DNA from 3 places in the Arthrobacter phoenicis genome. Region 1 is predicted to be linked to each of the others. Evidence: riboswitches for the same ligand, from Rfam matches in the RefSeq annotation. Region 1 holds a riboswitch; each other region holds the start of a gene.
The links. A riboswitch is a leader RNA that binds a small molecule or an ion and turns the genes downstream of it on or off. The one in region 1 is predicted to bind cyclic di-AMP.

Region 1 (6,081 bases):
CCTGGCCGGGTCCAGCGGTTTCCGCAAGGCCTCGTAGTGGAGCTCACGGGAAGCGTCGAAGTCCTGGGGAAGGTCCTCTTCGGGGTCCCGCCATTTCCCGGCACCGTCAACGAAAACCTCACGACGGCGCAGCGCGTCCCGTAAGGACACGAGCAGGCAAAGCTCGTAAGGGATCCGCTCAATCCTGCCTTTCTCGTCCCGGACAGCGCCTTCCCAGGACCTGGGCACGACGCCCGCGACCGGGACTACATCTCCGGGCGCGAAGAACTGGCTCTTACTTCCAGCATCCGCGTACCGTTCCAGCAACGCGATGGCATCCATGATGGGCCGGAACGCCGTGTTATGGCAGCGGAACCGCAGCACGGACAGCAGCGCCGGCAACATCCGCCGGTAATGATTCGAGTACGAACCCCGCAACACGGTCCGCACCTTGCCCTGGAACACGGTCTCGTTGGCTTTTGCCTCCTGGACCAGTTGCCGCAGGGTTTTCTCGCTCACCACCGGGAACACAGCGTTCCGGACCGTTTCGTCCGGGCTTGTGACTGCCGTCTCGGCGAGTTTGAACAGCAATGCCGTCTTCCCGCGCACCCTTTGCAGGTCCTCGGTGAGTTCTTTCTCGACCTTCCTCACCGCGCTGGTATTGATCTTCAACACTAGAACGAGCAGCAAGTCGACCAGGCTGTCAGCGATCTCTGCCGTGCGTTGATGACACAACGCCGCTAAGAGCGTCAAGCGCACAGGGCGCAGCGCGTCGTGGAAATCCGATGGATACATCCGGGCCGCCCTCGCCCGCCACGCGTTCACGACCTTCTCCGACACCCCGGCAAACAAACCAGAAGGAAGAGCAAGACCCTGAGCAGCTGAAAGCTTCTCCACCTCCGCCAGCAATGATTCCAAACCAGCCGGGCCCGGATCAGCCTTCAACACCGACAACAGAGAACCCGCCGTTCCATCAGCGACCAGAGCCTCCAGGCCAGCAGCGCCGTCCTGCCCCAGAACCTTGAGGACATCAGCACACAGGCGCTGCTCAAACAACGCCCGGCCGGTGCCAACAATCCTGCCAGCACGCCCCGGCGGCTCAATCCGCTCCTGACGGCACCGGGACAGCAAAGCATCCACAAGCGCAGACTCACGAACCTCCGACGGGCACACCCTCTCCGCCAACCACCCAGCCAGCCGGGCCTCATCAGCGGAGGTGAACTCACGGAATCCAAAATGGGACCTGATCTCGGCCCGGTGGTATTTGATTGAACGCCCATCCCAATAGGGACCCAGCCCATCGATAGGAACGGAAATCTGCGCTGCAACATAGTTCAAAGCTCCCAGTGGAAGATCAGAAGGCCCGACCGGAAACCTGGCATGTTGCTGAAAAAACTTCAGTAGCACAGCAAACCCTGCCCGAGTCGCTCCTGACTTCCGCGCCATCAATGCCACATCGTCATCAACCAGCGTCCACGAATCAAGAAGTTCGCTCGTCAGCTCAAGGCCCATACCAGAACTCAACCACATCTAGATTGCCCCTGAAGACACCTTCAGGAGTACCGGGCCAAAGAGAAGCGCAGGCCGGTGTAGAGCGTCCGACGGCCCGAACATGCCCCGTTATACGCGGCCAATTCCGGGATGCCGGCGAGAGCGGCGGCCCGGTCGGAGCTCGCCCGCCCTCGCGCCTCGTCGCGCTTCCAGCGGACCAGGATAAACATGAGCAGGAGCACCTCCGGCAGCTCGCGCCGTAGGACCAGGCGCCTGCGCGCCCCTGCGTCGCCGCGGAACGTGGGTCCACCACACTGGAAATTACCGCCGGAGAAAATGGCCCGCGAAATCGCCGGGCGTTCACCCCTATATCGTTGCTCCGGTGTCGGGGAAACGGTACAGCCGCTCTGCATCCCGCATTGAAGAGCGGGCACGCTTGCGGTCACCGGCGGCGTCATACGCGCAGCTGAGCCGGAACCAGGAACGCCAGTCCCCCGGAGCATCTTCTGTTTCGGCCCGGTACTTTTCGAATTCCTGGTCCGCCGCGGCACGGACGATGCGTCCGGCGGGTGTGCGCGGCAGATTGTCTACGGGCAGACCCCCCTCGGCCTCAAGGGCCCGCGCCATCTGTTCTGTGCGGGCACCGAACAGAAGTTCACGGAACAGTGCCCAGGCACCGATGGCCGGGAGTACCAAGTACGCCGCGCCAAGGACGTTGGCCAGAGGACTGGTATCCATCAGCAGGAGAGCGGAACGCTGGAATGTCACCACCAGGTAGAAGACCAACAGCAGCGTTACGGCCACCACCCAGGCCTTGGTCCGGTTCCTCCGTAGAAAAGAAAAGAATGACTTCACGGCCCCACCGACCCTGCTCGGGCAAACCGGACCGGACCCGGAGCCGAGCCGGACTGCGGATCCAAAGCGGTTCCTGCAGCTTCGGCGGCCTTGGCTCCGGGAAACAACTCCGCGCCCCGGAGAGCGCCACCTAGTGCTTCAGACATTGGGATCAACATTACATACCAACAACAATCGCCATCCAAATCTGCAGTGCGGCTTTCGGCAACGGCATCCGGGCCGTCCGGAACTTTGGCACCGTCCCCGCACCGGCGGCGGGCCTTTACCAACCGGAGGGCGGTATGCCAATGGCCGGTGACGCGCTACCCCCAAGGCAGCGACTCACCGGCCCGTTGGCGCTGGTGTCTCTAGGCGCCGGCGCGTACGAACGTGACGGGCCCCGTTGCGGTCAACCACGACAGCGGATGAACCACCGTCTGGTTCTTGCCGTTCATGCCCGAGCTGATGACCTGGCCGTTGCCTGCGTAGATTCCAACGTGTCCGGACTGAACAACCATGTCACCCGGGGCCGGGGTGCCAACCGTCTTGCCGTAATTCATGAACGCCATAGGGCCAATGTCGCCTACAGGGATGCCTGCTGCGCCCAAGGCCTTTTCGACGAGGCGGGTGCAGTCCTGGATAAGGCCCAGCTGCGCGTAGGCGGCCGAAAGCATGGTGGCGTTGACTCCGCCCGCTGCCTGAGGGGCAGCGGCCGGCGCCGGTGCCGCCTGAACGGTGACCTTGGGCGCTGCCACCGGTGCACTAACCACCGGTGTCGTGGCGGCCGGTGTCTTGACCGCCGGTGTGGGCTGAGGGATTTCGGCAGTCGCCGGCGCTTCGATGACCGGTGCGGGGGTAGTGGTGACGGCCGGGCGTTCGAAGGATATCCGAACGCTGGCGTCGGCGCTGAGCGGAGCGGACGCCAGGGCGGTCACTTCCTGCGTTGAGGGCAGTGCCGCGTCCTGCTGGGCCGGAGCCTCGGCGGCCTGGGCAGCGATACCGCTGGATAAAACTAGGCCTGAAGCAACGGCGAGGACGGCGGCCTGCCGTCCCGCTCCGCCAAAGTTGTCTGCGGCAGACTTGGAAATCTTCGCGAGCGGACTGGTGTGGACGGTAACCGCGCGCCGGCGGCCATGAACGCGTGTGGACATGACAAAGTAGCCTCTCCCAATGCCTGCGGGGTTAGCTGTCGGATTCGGATGGGAGTCACCCGGCCGCAACTCCTGCAGATGCAGTAGCGCGGCTTCACCCCAAGGCCTGAACCAGGCCAAACGTGGTTTCCCCGTCTCTGCCGGACGAATTCTGCGAACGGATCCCCGGCAGCGGCAGAGTTAGGCAATCAACCCGGGAGTGCCGCCCTTGGAGAGAGTCGGCACGGAACCGACCGTACCGCAAGTAAGAGAAGATTGTCACATTCTGATAACGCGACGGGATAAATGTCACAGCCCCTACGTGCACCTCCACTGCTTGTACCCGCGGAAGGCCACCTAACCGGACCATCCTTCTGTCGTCCCAAAAGTGCGCCACGACCATCCGTTACACGGACAATATTTGGTCGGCTCACGACGGTTACTGGTGACGCTAGCAGTCACTTTCCGCAATCGTCTGGCCCTAAAGAATCCCACGGCACACCGAAATGACGCCTGGAGGCCTTCCAGGTGACGAAATTTCGGCAATCCGAAAAACATGTAAACGCATGAATCTGCGGCGGATATATGGAAGACTTGTCTTATCGAAGGGGAGTAGTTCCCACCGTCCGCGTATCGCGGACGCAGCGGCGCATCGACATACTGGCATCCTCCTACAGGTTGCCCGGTGCGCCACCCGGCTAGCAGGTGCCGGGCGAGCGAGACCTTCGGTCAGACACCACTCTGACCGGAGCTCCCCCGAAATTATGGGTCCGGTCAAGGGTATTGCCTCGAGGATGACCATGACGAACCTGCCCACGACACACACCACACCGACTTTCCAGAGCGCCAGTCCTGCGGATCTTCGTCGCTGGCGCCAGTACCTGGCCGACGAACGGGCCGAAGCGGGCGTGTACCGGGACCTTGCCGGACGCCGAAGTGGGGAAGAACGGGAGATCCTCCTGGCCCTGGCCGAAGCCGAAACCCGGCACGAACAGCACTGGCTGGACCTGCTCGGCGATAAAGTCGGCAAGGCCCGCCGCGGAAGCCTCCGTACCCGGTTCGTCGGCTTCCTTGCCCGCCACTTCGGATCCGTGTTCGTCCTCGCCCTGGCCCAGCGTGCCGAAGCGCGCTCACCGTACGCACGCGATGCCCACGCCACCGACACCATGGCCGCCGACGAACAGATCCACGAGGAAATCGTCCGTGCACTCGCCACAAGGGGCAGGAACAGGCTCTCCGGAAGTTTCCGCGCTGCCGTCTTCGGCGCAAACGACGGGCTCGTCAGCAACCTCTCCCTCGTGATGGGCATCAGCGCCAGCGGCGCATCCAACGCGGTGGTCCTCCTCAGCGGCGTCGCCGGCCTACTCGCCGGCGCCCTGTCCATGGGAGCCGGAGAATACGTCTCCGTCCGCTCCCAGCGCGAACTCCTCGAAGCCTCCACGCCCAATGAGGACGCACACGCGCGGCTACCGCACCTGAACGCCGACGCCAACGAACTGTCCCTGCTCTACCGCGCCCGGGGCATGGCAGAAGACGAAGCGAACGCCAAGGCCTCCGAGACGCTGCAGAACCCACACGAGAAACCGATCGTGGCTTCCCCTGACCACGACAAACACGAAGCAGTCGGCACAGGCCTCGGCGCGGCCACATCCAGCTTCCTGTTCTTCGCCTCCGGCGCCATCCTGCCCGTCCTCCCCTACCTGTTCGGACTCGAAGGCATCACCGCGCTCATCGTCGCCGGCATTATCGTCGGCCTGGCCCTGCTGACCACCGGCGCAATTGTTGCCTTGCTCTCCGGCGGGGCTCCGTTGAAAATGGCGCTACGCCAGCTCGCCATCGGTTACGGCGCCGCGGCCGTCACGTACCTGCTCGGGATGCTGTTCGGAACCAGCACGGCATAGGCGGCACAGCAGAGCCGGGCAGCCGTCGGACGGCCCGGAATGTCAGGGCGCTTCCACACGGCTGGGCCGCTGAGGGATGGTCGCTGTGGGGCCTGTGCTTAGCTAACGGACCTGCTTCGTAGTCCTGACGATTTCCGGCCGGCGCGGGCTGTCTCCAATCGTGCGGCATGATGAGGTTCATGACGATTGCCAAGTCCGTTCTGCTGTTTATTTTGGCCGCTGTCGCCGAGATAGGCGGTGCCTGGCTGGTGTGGCAAGCCGTTCGGGAGGGCCGTGCGTGGTGGTGGGCCGGTCTCGGGATCATTGCCCTGGGTCTGTACGGTTTTGTTGCGACCTTGCAGCCTGACGCGCACTTTGGACGGATTCTGGCCGCGTATGGCGGCGTTTTCGTCGCGGGGTCCCTGGTGTGGGGAATGGTCTTCGACGGGTTCCTGCCCGACCGCTGGGACGTCATCGGATCCGTGATCTGTCTGGTGGGGGTGGCCGTGATCATGTTCGCTCCCCGCGGGACCGCTTCCTAGCAACCGATCAGGAGGATTGCATCGGCGGGCATCTGGTGTCGCCGTAGGAGGAGACGACTTAGCAGTCCCCGGTTTTCGGCTTGCTGGTGACCCCGCAAGCGGCACGCCGGTAGAAATACACGCACGATTCCGTCGGCATGTCCCGTGTCTCAAGGCTTCCGCAGGCCAGACAGGTCAGGGCCCCGCTGAGCTGGTCTGCACTCGGCGGCCATAGCGGCCCGTCGG
Region 2 (6,081 bases), on a different contig from region 1:
CCCGGGCCCGGCGCAGTCCCCGCCCCCGACGCTGCCGGCTCCGGCTCCGGCTCCGGCCAGCGCCCGTCACACTGGCGCGGCGCCCGCCGACAGAACCGCGGGCCGCAGGCCCCGGGACTCCCGCACCAAGCTGCCGTCCCCCGGCGCCAGGCCCTAGCGCACCGGGCGGAACTGGCCGTCCTGCTGGCCGGGACCGCGCTGCTCTACCTCTGGAACCTCGGCGTATCGGGGTGGGCGAACGCCTTCTATTCCGCGGCGGCGCAGGCCGGGTCCCAGGACTGGACGGCCTGGTTCTTCGGATCCTCCGACGCGGCGAACGCCATCACGGTGGACAAGCCGCCGGCATCGCTCTGGATCATGGGCCTGTCCGTGCGGATCTTCGGCCTGAGCTCCTGGAGCGTCCTGGTCCCCGAGGCGTTGATGGGCGTCGCAACGGTGTGGCTGGTCTATCTGGCCGTCCGCCGGGCCGCGGCACCCGCGACGGCGGACGCCCGGCTGGCGCACCGCGCCGGCCTGATCGCGGGTGCGGTGATGGCCCTGACCCCGGTGGCGGTGCTGATGTTCCGCTTCAACAACCCGGACGCCCTGCTGGTCCTGCTGATGACCGCGGCCGCCTACGCGGTGCTGCGGGCCATCCAGGACGGCCGGGTGCGCTGGCTGCTGCTGGCCGGGGCGCTGCTGGGCTTCGGCTTCCTGACCAAGCAGCTGCAGGTGCTGCTGGTGGTCCCTGGCTTCGCCGCGGCCTACCTGCTCGCCGGACCGGCAGGAGTGGGCCGGCGGGTGCTGCACCTGCTGGCGACGGGCGCGGCGATGGTGGCGGCGGCCGGCTGGTGGCTGGCCGCCGTCGAGCTCACCCCGGCGGCGGACCGGCCCTACATCGGCGGCTCGCAGGGCAACTCGATCCTGGAATTGACCCTGGGTTACAACGGGCTGGGCCGGCTCAGCGGGGACGAGACCGGCAGCGTCGGCGGCGGCAACGGCTGGGGCACCCCCGGCCTATTCCGGCTCTTCAACAGCGAGTTCGGCGGGCAGATCGCGTGGCTGCTGCCGTCGGTGCTGCTGCTGGCCGCCGGCCTGCTGTGGCTCGGCCGGCGCGCCCCACGGACCGACGCGGTCCGCGCCTCCGTGGTGGTCTGGGGCGGCTGGGTGCTGGTCACCGGGCTGACGTTCAGCCTGATGGCCGGGATCATCCACCCCTATTACATGGTGGCGCTGGCGCCGGGCGTCGCCGGGCTGGCCGGCCTGGGGTCGGTGTTGTTGTGGCAGCGGCGGGATCAGCCCGTGGCCGCCGGGACGCTCGCCGCGGCGGTGGCAGCGGCCGGGTTCATGGCCTTCGAGTTGCTGGGCCGCACGCCCGCGTTCGTCCCGTGGCTGCGCTGGCTGGTGCTGATCGCGGCGCTGGCCGCCGCCGTCGGCGTGATGGTTCCGGCCGTCCGGGACTTCGCGGGGGCGTCCGCGGGCGGCACCATCAGCCCGCTGTTCCCGGCCGGACCGACGGCGGGGCAGCTGGCACGAACGACGGCGGGACTCGCCGTCGTCGCGGCCCTTGCCGGTCCCCTGGCGTACTCGCTGTCCACCGCCTCGACGGCCCATTCCGGCTCGATCGTCAGCGCCGGGCCCGCCGTGGGTGGCAGGGCGGGCCTGCCGGCCATGTTCGGCGGCACCGGAGGAGCCATGGGCAACGCGCAGGGCACGCCTTTCGGACGAACCAACGGGACTGGAACAACTGGCACCGGCCGCGGCCAGGGCGGCGGCATGGGCGGGTTGCTCGGCGCGACCACGCCGTCGTCGGACCTGGTGAATGCCCTCGAAACGGACGCCGGCCGCTACACCTGGGCGGCCGCCGTCGTCGGGTCCAACAACGCCGCGGGTTATCAGCTCGCCACGCAGCTGCCCGTGATGGCCGTGGGCGGGTTCAACGGCACCGACCCCGCACCCACGCTCGAGCAGTTCCAGCAGTACGTCGCCGACGGCCGGATCCACTACTTCATCGCCGGACGCACCATGCAGGGCGAGAGCGGATCGGACGACGCCGCCAGGATCGCCGAGTGGGTGGCGTCCACCTACCCCGCCCAGAGCATCGGCGGCACCACGGTGTACCTGCTGGCGAAGTAACCGGGCCGGACGCTCCCCGTTTCGACGGCTCCCTGCCGCTTAGACGTCTCCACGGTATGTATCAAGCTGTTTGTGACAGCTGGGTGGTTTGTTTGTGGTTGATGCCGGCTGGGGGTGGGGCTCCGGGTGCGGTGGGTTTGCGGTGGTATCGGTGCGGGTTGCGGTTGTAGGAGGCGTCGAGGGTGGCTTGGCGTTGGCTGCGTGCCTGCTCGATCCGGCCGTGGTGGACGGTGTCGGGGGTGTAGTAGTTCAGTCCGCTGTGGCGGTGGTTGGTGTTGTAGTCGGTGAAGAACGCGGCCATGTGGTCCCGGGCGTGGTCCAGGTCCTGGAACCGGCGGGGGAAGTCGAGGTCATATTTGACGGTCTTGAACAGGGACTCCGAGTACGGGTTGTCATCGGAGACCCGGGGCCGGGAGTAGGAGAGCTCGATGCCCAGTGCCCGGGCCAGGTCCAGGGTTGTGCCGGCCCGCATCGGGGCCCCGTTATCGGCGTGCAGGACCGTGGGGCTGTGGTGGTTTCCGGTGACGGCGTCCCGGATCAGGGCGGCGGCGAGGGCGGCTGTTTCGGTGTGTTCAACCCGGTGCCCGACGACCTTGCGGGAGTAGACATCCATGATGGTGTAGAGCCGGTAGGTGTGTCTCCCGGGCCCGTGGAGCATCGTGATGTCCCAGCTCCAGAGCTGGTTCGGGGCGTCCGCGTTCAGGACAGGTTTGACCCGTTGCCGGGAGCCGGTGCCGCCGCGTTGAACCCGGCGGTCCCCGTTTTGCCCGTGCGCGGCCACGATCCGGTGGGCTGAGGCGATCGAGAAGGAACAGCGCCCGGAATCGAGCATCCGGTAGTAGGCCTGGGTGACCGAGAGGTTCCCGTAGTCCTCGGAGTTGAGCCGTTCCATGAATTCCTTAGCCTCAGCCGTGCTGATCCGGTTCGGGTAGGCCCGGCCCTTATGCGGGAGGGTGACTCCGGCGGGAGGAGCGGGGTTCAGATGCCGGTACCAGGTGGTGCGGTGAAGACCGAGCAGGGCGCAGGTCCTCACCGCTGACCAGCCGGCCGAGACCAGGTGCCCGGCAAAGGTCAGGGCGATTCCTTTCCAGACTTTGGGATCAACCATTCGGGCCGGCCCGGGTCCGGGTCCGGAAGGTGCGGGTCCGTTGCCGCCGCGCTCCTGGCCATCGCGTCCAAGAGCGCGGAAGCTTTTCCCAGAATGTCCACCGCGGCCTCGGACCGGGCCAGTTTGGCTTTAAGGATCTCGTTCTCTCTCAAGACCCGTTTGAGCTGTTGCTTATCTCCGGCATTCAAGCGCTGGTCCTCACTTCCTGGCGCGGCATTGGACCTCAACTCCCCGGCCTCACGCTGCCGGACCCAGAGCCGAAGAGTTCCATCGGTGATGCCGACCGCCCTGCTGAACGCGGTCCTGGAACCGCGTTCAAGGCACTTGTCGTACTCCTCGAGAATCGCGTGTTTCTGCGCGAGAGTGAAGTGGCTCCGGTTAGACACACGCGAAGGGATCACAAAATCCATTACGGACCTTTCCCCGCCCCGAACGCCCGACCGTGAACGACAGGAAACCTGTCACACAACAGCCTGACACACAGGGTCCAGGCGTCGAGCGTGCAGGGAACCGTCGAAACGGCCCGAAAACCGGACCCCGGCCACCGCGAATCGGCAACCAGCCACACCGCGGCGTTACCTAAATGTGACATGCGAGAGAAAGTCCGGTACCGTTTTTATGGTGCGGCCATCGATCTGGCCGCATATCCGGGTCTGACGCCAAACTCTGCCGCTTCCCGGATTCCATGGATTGAGGCAGAGACGGGGAACCCAGAGTTCCCGGGCACCTGCATCCATGCACCCCTTGGGGTTAAGCCGACTCGTTGATGATCCGAGCGGCCGGATTTCTCATCCGAACCCGACAGCTAACTCCGTAGGCGTTGAGAGGCGAACATGACTGAACACAAGGCACCCGTGCGCCTAAAAGGCGCTAAACGCACCTCCTCGGCCGACGTCGCGCGCCACCGCGCCGACCCGGCCCAGGGCTCGGCCACCCGAGGCCGCACCACCTTTGGCTCCAAGGGCAAGCTCACCGCCGTCGCGCTGACCGCGGCTGCCGTGCTGCTGGGCGCCGGCGCCGCGGGCCAGGCCACCGGCACCACCGCCCCGGCCGCGACCGCAACCCAGGCCCCGAGCCTGCAGCTCTCCGATCTGGAACGGCTCGGCAACTACACCCCGGCCACGGCGCCGGCCAGCGTCGAAGCCCAGGCCTCCAAGGTCACCCCCGAGACTCCGGCTCCGGCCGCGTCCACCCCCGCTCCGTCCACCCCGGCTCCCGCACCGGCCGCTCCGGCCCCCGCCGCGGCACCCGCCCCGGCCCCGCAGCCGGTGGCCGTCGACGATCCCGCCGGCGCCCAGGCCTACGCCGCCTCGCAGCTGCCGGCCCACGGCTGGGCCCCGAGCGAGATGCAGTGCCTGATGAAGCTCTGGACCCGCGAGTCGGACTGGAAGACCACGGCCACCAACCCCTCCAGCGGTGCGTACGGCGTAGTCCAGTCCCTCCCGGCCGAGAAGATGGCCAGCGCCGGCGCGGACTACATGACCAACTACCGCACCCAGATCAACTGGGGCCTGCAGTACGTGCAGGAACGGTACGGCTCCCCCTGCGGCGCCCTGAACTTCCACTACGCGAACAACTGGTACTAAGCCGCTAGAAGCTGCAGCCACGTCGCGCAGACACAGCAAAGGCACCGATCTTCTCAGATCCGGTGCCTTTGCTGTGTCCCGGGTAGCCCGGGCGAGTCCTCGAAAGGATGCGTAAGGGCGCTACCCGGCGATGCCGTAGAGCCGGTCGCCGGCGTCGCCCAGGCCGGGGACGATGTAGGACTTCTCGTTGAGCTTCTCGTCGATCGAGGCCAGAACGATCGTGACGTTGGCATCGGAGAGCTCTTCCTCCAGCTTGGCCAGGCCCTCGGGGGCGGCCAGCAGGCAGATGCAGGTGACGTCGGAGGCGCCGCGCTTGAAGAGGAACTTGATCGCCTCGCGCAGGGTGCCGCCGGTGGCCAGCATCGGGTCCAGGACGAAGATCTGACGGTCGGTCAGGTCCTCGGGGAGCCGCTCGGCGTAGGTGATGATGTCCAGGGTTTCCTCGTCGCGGGCCATGCCCAGGAAGCCGACCTCCGCGGTGGGGACCAGCTTGGTCATCCCCTCGAGCATGCCGAGGCCGGCGCGGAGGATCGGGACCACCAGCGGGGTGGGCTTGGTGAAGGCCGTACCGATGGTGGTGCTGACCGGGGTCTCGATGGTGACCGGTTCGGTGCGCACGTCGCGGGTGGCCTCGTACGCCAGCAGCGTGACCAGCTCTTCGGTGAGCTGGCGGAAGACGGGTGACGGGGTGTTCTTGTCCCGCAGAACGGTGAGCTTATGGGCCACCAGCGGGTGGTCGACAACGAGAGTGCGCATGGGTCAAAACTATCATCCGGACGCTTCGGACCGCCCCCGCCCGCCGGGGGTCCCGGCGTCGTCCGCCACCCTGCGAGCAGGCGCGGTTCCGGCGTCGTGGTGCCCGTCCGGCGCCCTCTCCCGCAGGTGCTGGTCATTGTCGAAGGTGGGTGCCGGGCCGGTCCGTTCCCGGTGTCTGATCACGTGGAACAGCCGGTGCGCCAGGATCACGATGCCCACCCAGCCCAGGCCCAGCGCCCAGCCGAAGATCACGTCGGTCATCCAGTGATGGCCCAGGAACACCCGGCTCATGCCCATCGCGATGATGAAGAGAGCCCCGGCCGTGATCAATCCCACCCGGGCGATGGTGCGATGGACCTGCAGGCAGGTGAGGTACACCACGAGTGAGATGACTACGGTGGTGTTCAGGGTGTGGCCGCTGGGGAACGACGGCGAGGTCTCGTAGGGCGGGACGGCGTCGGCGAAGTCGGGCCGGGTGCGGCCGATGAGCTTCTTGCCCAGGGAGGTGGCGGTGAC
Region 3 (6,081 bases), on a different contig from region 1:
ACGGCACCATGGTCACACTCACCGCCACCGACGGACGCACGCTGACAGCCGACGTCGTCGTCCCCGCCACCGGATTCCGGCCCGACATTGAGATTCTGCGCGAGCTCCGGCTGGACCTCGACCCGGGCGTGGAGGCGCCGCGGCAGCTCGCGCCGCTGATCGACCCGGAGTTTCACTCCTGCGGCACCGTGGAACCGCACGGGGCGCGGATGCTGGCGCACCCGGAGGAAGACTTCTACATCGTGGGCATGAAGTCCTATGGCCGCGCCCCGACCTTCCTGCTCGCCACCGGCTACGAGCAGGTGCGTTCCGTGGCCGCCGCGCTGGCAGGTGACCTGGAGGCGGCGGACACCGTCCACCTGGAGCTGCCGGAGACCGGAGTTTGCTCCACGGACATCGGCAGCAGCTGCGATACGCCCGCCGCAGCCGGGACTCCGGCGCCAGCCGGGGCAGGAGGCGGCTGCTGCACCGCACCGGAGCCGGTCCTCCTCGGTTTTCCCACGGGATTGCTGCACGGGCGCAGCGGCGAAGCGGACGCCGGATGAGCGCCGGGGCGGCCCTCCGGATCAGGGACCTGACACCCGCCGACTGGCCCGCCGTCCGGGATATCTGGGCCGAGGGCATCGCCACCGGCCACGCGACCTTCGAGGCGGAGCCGCCGTCCTGGGAGAGCTTCGACGCCGGACGCCTCCCGAACGTCCGTCTGGTGCTGGAGGACGACGGCGCCGTGCTCGGCTGGGCCGCCGTCTCCCCGGTGTCCACCCGTCCCGTCTACCGCGGCGTGGTGGAACACTCGCTCTACCTCGCCGCCGCCGCCCGGGGCCGCGGCCACGGTGGGCGGCTCCTCGCGTCGCTCATCGGCCGCTGCGAAGAGGCCGGCATCTGGACCATCCAGTCGACCGTCTTCCCGGAGAACACCGCCTCCCTGGCCCTGCACGAACGCCTGGGATTCACCGTGGTGGGCACCCGGCGCCGGATCGGCCTGATGTCCTACGGGCCGCTCGCCGGGCAGTGGCGGGACACCGTCCTGATGGAGTACCGCAGCCCGGACCACTAGCCGGACGCGGGCTCACGGCCGGTGCGGAAGAATGGGACGGTGAGCGAGGCCGGTGACTTCATAGACGCGACCCTGCAGCGCGAGAGTTCCTGGCAGCGCGCCGAGGCCGATCAGGACCGCTTCGGGCTCGGGCTCTCGATTTACGGTGCCTCCGTTGGCGCGGTCCGGGGCACCGTCCGGGACGCGCTCCGCCGGCATCGGGAGCTGGACCGGGACGGTCTCACCGCGCTCAGTTCGGAACTGTGGGCCGTGCCCGTGTTCGAGCGCCGCCTGGCCGCCGTCGTGCTCCTGCAGTCGGCCCTGCGGCACCTGGACAATTCGGACCTGACCCGGATCGAGGGCTTCCTCCGCGGCGCGCACCTGCCCGACCTCGCGGACCCGCTGGCGGTTGACGTCGTGGGGCCGCTCATCGTCGGGCTCGACGGGCAGGCCCGGTCCCGCGCCGAGGCCGTCCTGGACCGGTGGCTCCGCGACCCCGACCCCTGGCTGCGCCGCGCTGCCCTGCTGGCTCCGCTGCGGGAACTCCGCAAGCGCGAGGGGGACTGGGCGCGGTTCCGGCGCCGTGCGGCCCTGGCCAACGGCACTGCGTATGGCGGCCCCGACGGCGGGGCGGCGGAGATCGTGAGGGCCGCCGTCGAGCGCGTCGAACGGGAAGCGGGCGGCGAAACCTAGGGATGGTGGCCGCGCGAAGCGGCGGGTCTCAGGCGGGCCGGCGCTCGACGACGGCGTAGGCCTTGCCGTCCAGGAACTCCCAGTCCGTCACCACCATGAAGCCCAGCGCGTCCACCCTGTCGTTTAGTACGTGCAGGTCGAAACCGCCGTCGCGCGGCTCGGCGTCCCAGGTGGCGACGTGGATCTCCTTCCCCTCGAGAACCAGCAGCTCGGTGTTCACGTCGAAGTCTTCCTGCGGCTGATCGCTCAGCTGGCAGATCGCGACACAATGGAGATTCATCGGACCCTCCGCTCGGGACATGGTGGGATCATCGTAGCCCCGCCGGGACGCCTCCGCCGTTACCTTAATGTGACATTCGGGAGGATGGCCGTTACCGTGGAGAGGTGCCCGTTGGTTTCCGAGACGGGCGCCCCCGGACCGATTGCCTAACTCTGCCGCGGTCCAGGGCATCCTCGCAACCAGCTGGCAGAGACGGGGAAACCAATCGCGACCTGCCCACGGGCGGGTCTTGGGGTGAAGCCGCGCAGTGTCCGCCCAGACGGACCCGCGGCCGGGTGTCTCCCATCCGAATCCGACAGCTCACCTCGCAGGCTTTGGGAGAGGTACATTATGACTTCACGCTCTACTGACGCGCGCCCCGGCACCACCGCAACCACCGGTCGGGGTGCCGCCTTCGCCGCGGCGACCGGCACCGTGGGCCGGCAGGCTGCCGTCGTCCTCGCCGCCTCCGGCCTGGTCCTGACCAGCGGCATGGCGGCCAACGCCGCCGGCAACGTCCCCGCCGAACGGGAATCCGCACCCGTCTCGCACGCCGACGTCGCCGGCAAGGTTTCCGCCCCGGTGACCGCCGACTCTGCCGTTCAGATCAGCTTCGACCGCCCGGCCGTCGCCACCACCCCGGCGCCCGTCGTCGAGGCCCCGGCTCCGGCTCCGGCCCCTGCCGCCGCGCCCGCGGTGGCCAAGGCCCCCGTGGCCCAGGCCCCGGCCGCCCCGGTGGCGAAGGTGACCGTCCAGGCCGCAGCCCCGGCGCCGGCTCCGGCCGCCGCCCCCCGCCGGTGGCGTCAACGCCGCCATGCTTTCCGCCGCGTACAGCCAAATCGGCATCACGCAGGACTGCACCGCGATGGTGGAGAAGGCGCTCGGCGCCGCAGGCATCCCGGTGGGCGACCTCGGCCCGCAGCAGTTCCTCAACTACGGCAAGGTCGTCTCCGACCCGCAGCCGGGCGACATGATCGTCCAGTCCGGCCACGTCGCCATCTACGCCGGCAACGGCCAGGCGATCAGCGGCGGCATGAACGGCTCCAACCAGACGATCGTGCACCCGCTGTCCTGGCTGACCGCCACCGGCAGCGTGACCTTCGTCCGCGCCGGAGCCTAACCCGCGCGTTCAGCAGTACCGGACCGGCGTCCGGCAGCCCTCACGGCTGCCGGGCGCCGGTTTCGTTGTCTGAGGTTTCGTCGTCTGCGGTTACGCTGTCTGCCGCGTCGTTGTCGGCCGCGTACCGCAGGAGGACCACGCCGTTGCCGAACGCCCGGCTCTCAAGCAGCGTCAGGCCGGTGGGGGAGTCTGCGGCCTTGAACAGCGGCGTTCCGCGGCCCACCAGCACCGGGTGGACGTAGATCCAGAACTCGTCGATCAGCCCGAGCCGGCGGAAGGAGTCGGCCAGCTCCGCCCCGCCGAGGGCCAGGTCGCCGCCGGGGGCGGCCTTGAGCGCCCGCACCTGCCCGGCGTCGACCTCGCGCACCACCGTGGTGTTCCAGCCGGCCTCCGGCAGCGTGCGGGAGTAGACGTACTTGGGCATCTCCCGCCAGATGGCGGCGAAGTCCGCGACGGCGGGAGGGCAGTCAGGGTCCTGGTCCGCCGTCGGCCAGTACCCGGCCATCAGCTCATAGGTGACCCGGCCGTCCAGGAACGCGCCCATGGTGCGCAGCTGGTCGTTGAAGTGCTCATGCAGTTCGGCATCCACCCGGTGCCAGCTGATGTCCGCGTGCGGGCCCTCCATGAAGCCGTCGAGGGAGACCTGGAAGGACAGGATGATTTTCCGCAAGGATCCGTCCTATCCGCCGGGCTTCGCAAAGCCCGCGGCACTGACGAATTCAATCCCCACGAACGCGTCCCCGCCCTCGACCCACGCGTCGTGCCCCGGCGGGATGGTGTAGGAGTGGCCGCCGGCGATCTCCACCCGGTTGCCGTCGGTGGTCTCGACGGTGAGCCTGCCGGAGACGCAGAAGCCGACGTGGCTGAGCTGGCACATCTCGGTGTGGACCACCGGCTTGATGCAGTCGGACCAGCGCCAGCCGGGCTGGAACGTGAAACGGCCGATCGTGTAGTCGTCGAGGGTGACGATATCCACCTCGGTCTTGTCCGGGCGGCGCTTCTCGTCCGGTGTGTTGTGGGACTTCACCTGCAACTGGGAAACAGCGACAGCAGGCATTGCTCTGCCTCTTTCGGTTTGGAACGGAAACTACGGACAACGCCTACGATCCTCGCTTGAGCAGGGGTTGTCGATACGGTTTTCCTAGAAGCCGGACGAGCTGCCGGAGCCCGAAAAGCTGCCCCCGCCGACGCCGTACCCCGTGGTCCCGCCCCGGGCCGAATTGATACTGGTCACGCCGGTGGTGAAGCCGGAGGAGAACGCGGGAACCGAGAAGAAATAGGCGGACGGGTAGACCGTGCCGAGGATGCTGGGCTCGTAGCCGGGCCGCTTCCTGCCGCCGCTGCCGGACCGTGCCTCCTCCATCTCCCGGCGCATCAGCCGCGCCTCCCGTTCGGTGCGGGCGAATCCTTCGATCACGGTCTCCGCGTGCCGGTTCAACAGTTCGGTCAGTTCCGTGCGGGCGTCCCGGAGCCTGTCCAGCGCGTCCTCTGGGCCGAGGGCGCCGCCCGCGAGGTCCGCGGTCCAGCCCTCCATGTCGCTTTGGCTGCGGTCGCGGAAGGACCGTAGCGCGGCGGCGGTGGCCGAGTCGCCCGCACCGTGGCTCTTGCGGAGGAGGTCCTCGATGCCGGCCAGATCCCGCCTGAAGGGCGCGAGTTGGCGGTCCCAGGCGGTGGGCCAGAGCGGGCTCCGGTTCAGCAGCGCGTTCGCGTCCGAGATGACGTCATCCAGGGCGTCCAGTTCCGCGGCGGCGTCCGCGAACTGCCGGGCCAGCGCCAGGGACGAGCGTTTCCCCTGCTGCCGTCGGGTGAGGGCGTGGACCCGGGTGGAGAGCGCCGTCGCGGCGTCGTACCGGCTGAGGAAACTGCGGTGCTTCTCCAGGACCGTGCCGCCGTAGCGGGAGGAGGCGGGGATGGTGCCGGCGTTGAGTTCGGTGACCGGCAGGTCCATGCTCACCCGGGCGTAGGCGGCGTCGCCCTTTGCGGTCTCCCGGCGGCACCCCACCCGGGTGCGCCAGCGGACCAGGAGCCAGGCGGCGGCCCCGGCGGCGGCGAGTCCCGCGCCGATCCACGCCGTGACGAGGAACGCGGTGCTGCGGTACCAGGGCTGGTTGATCAGTTCCGCGCCACGGCGGATCCCGGCGATGGTCCCGTCCGTCCACTGCGCGTCGCGGAGCAGGTCCTTGGAGGCGTCCTGGATGTCCGTCCGCGCTCCGGGGGAGACCTTCCGGTCCTCACCCATGTAGGTGCCGACGTGGCGGCCCACCGGGTCGAGCGCGAAGATGAACAGCCCGTCCGCCCACTTCTGTCCGTCGGGGCTGATCCAGTCCGGGTGTTCCGCCCGGGCGTAGCGCAGCACCTCCTCGTTCAGGTTGTCCGAGGCGGTGCCGTTGTAGGTGTACACCGCGACCTTGGTGGGCTGGTAGAACTCGATTCCCCGGACCGCCGGCAGGAGCGTGGCGAGGTCCAGGACGCCTGCCCGGTCCACGACGACGACGTCGGTAGGCGTGGTGCCGGTGCGGACTACGGCGGTGGTGGTGCCCGTGGCGATCGCCGCAATCGGTGCCGCCGCCGCTCCGGTCGCGGGAGGTCCCAGGACGAGCGCTACGGCGACGGCGGCGAGCGCCAGGAACGTGGCAAACCTGGCGGCGGTAAAGGTCCCCATCGGTCCCACCATCTGCAGAGGGAGTGTTGTCCCAGACTCACGGCGGACCGGCCCGTCTGAAAGGGTCCAAAGACACCATGACCGGTGCGGGTGGTCCTTGCATACTGTCGGCATGAGCCAGCCGAAGCCGGGCCGGGTCCTCGTGGGCATCGCCGCGGCCGTCGTGCTGCTGATCGTCGCGGCCCTGGTGGCCGTTCTGCTGCGCGGGCAGCTGCGTCCGCTGGACCCGGGCACTCCCGCCGGCGTGGTCCAGCAATACAGCAAGGCCGTGGTGGAGGGCGACCTGGCGGCGGCGCAGGGCTACCTGACCG

Region 2: it holds a riboswitch for cyclic di-AMP, as region 1 does, so the genes downstream of both, ABC337_RS05355 (aggregation-promoting factor C-terminal-like domain-containing protein) here and ABC337_RS18200 (NlpC/P60 family protein) in region 1, are expected to answer to the same signal.
Region 3: it holds a riboswitch for cyclic di-AMP, as region 1 does, so the genes downstream of both, ABC337_RS16095 (NlpC/P60 family protein) here and ABC337_RS18200 (NlpC/P60 family protein) in region 1, are expected to answer to the same signal.

Annotation. Positions count from the first base shown of each region.
Region 1 is NZ_JBDFMK010000003.1:102,285-108,365, reverse strand. It holds gene ABC337_RS18215 (Tn3 family transposase) at 1-1,491, opposite strand, end outside; gene ABC337_RS18210 (hypothetical protein) at 1,533-1,700, opposite strand; gene ABC337_RS18205 (hypothetical protein) at 1,837-2,325, opposite strand; gene ABC337_RS18200 (NlpC/P60 family protein) at 2,673-3,455, opposite strand; cyclic di-AMP (ydaO/yuaA leader) riboswitch at 3,462-3,652, opposite strand; gene ABC337_RS18195 (VIT1/CCC1 transporter family protein) at 4,235-5,335, shown strand; gene ABC337_RS18190 (YnfA family protein) at 5,515-5,856, shown strand; gene ABC337_RS18185 (hypothetical protein) at 5,915-6,025, opposite strand.
Region 2 is NZ_JBDFMK010000001.1:1,168,853-1,174,933, forward strand. It holds gene ABC337_RS05340 (ArnT family glycosyltransferase) at 1-2,115, shown strand, start outside; gene ABC337_RS05345 (IS3 family transposase) at 2,177-3,223, opposite strand; gene ABC337_RS05350 (transposase) at 3,187-3,609, opposite strand; cyclic di-AMP (ydaO/yuaA leader) riboswitch at 3,876-4,058, shown strand; gene ABC337_RS05355 (aggregation-promoting factor C-terminal-like domain-containing protein) at 4,057-4,809, shown strand; gene upp (uracil phosphoribosyltransferase) at 4,930-5,565, opposite strand; gene ABC337_RS05365 (phosphatase PAP2 family protein) at 5,578-6,081, opposite strand, start outside.
Region 3 is NZ_JBDFMK010000001.1:3,392,936-3,399,016, forward strand. It holds gene ABC337_RS16075 (FAD-dependent oxidoreductase) at 1-545, shown strand, start outside; gene ABC337_RS16080 (GNAT family N-acetyltransferase) at 542-1,057, shown strand; gene ABC337_RS16085 (DNA alkylation repair protein) at 1,097-1,729, shown strand; gene ABC337_RS16090 (hypothetical protein) at 1,758-2,009, opposite strand; cyclic di-AMP (ydaO/yuaA leader) riboswitch at 2,143-2,337, shown strand; partial or broken gene ABC337_RS16095 (NlpC/P60 family protein) at 2,340-3,108, shown strand; gene ABC337_RS16100 (dihydrofolate reductase family protein) at 3,149-3,778, opposite strand; gene ABC337_RS16105 (cupin domain-containing protein) at 3,788-4,165, opposite strand; gene ABC337_RS16110 (DUF5129 domain-containing protein) at 4,250-5,770, opposite strand; gene ABC337_RS16115 (LpqB family beta-propeller domain-containing protein) at 5,883-6,081, shown strand, end outside.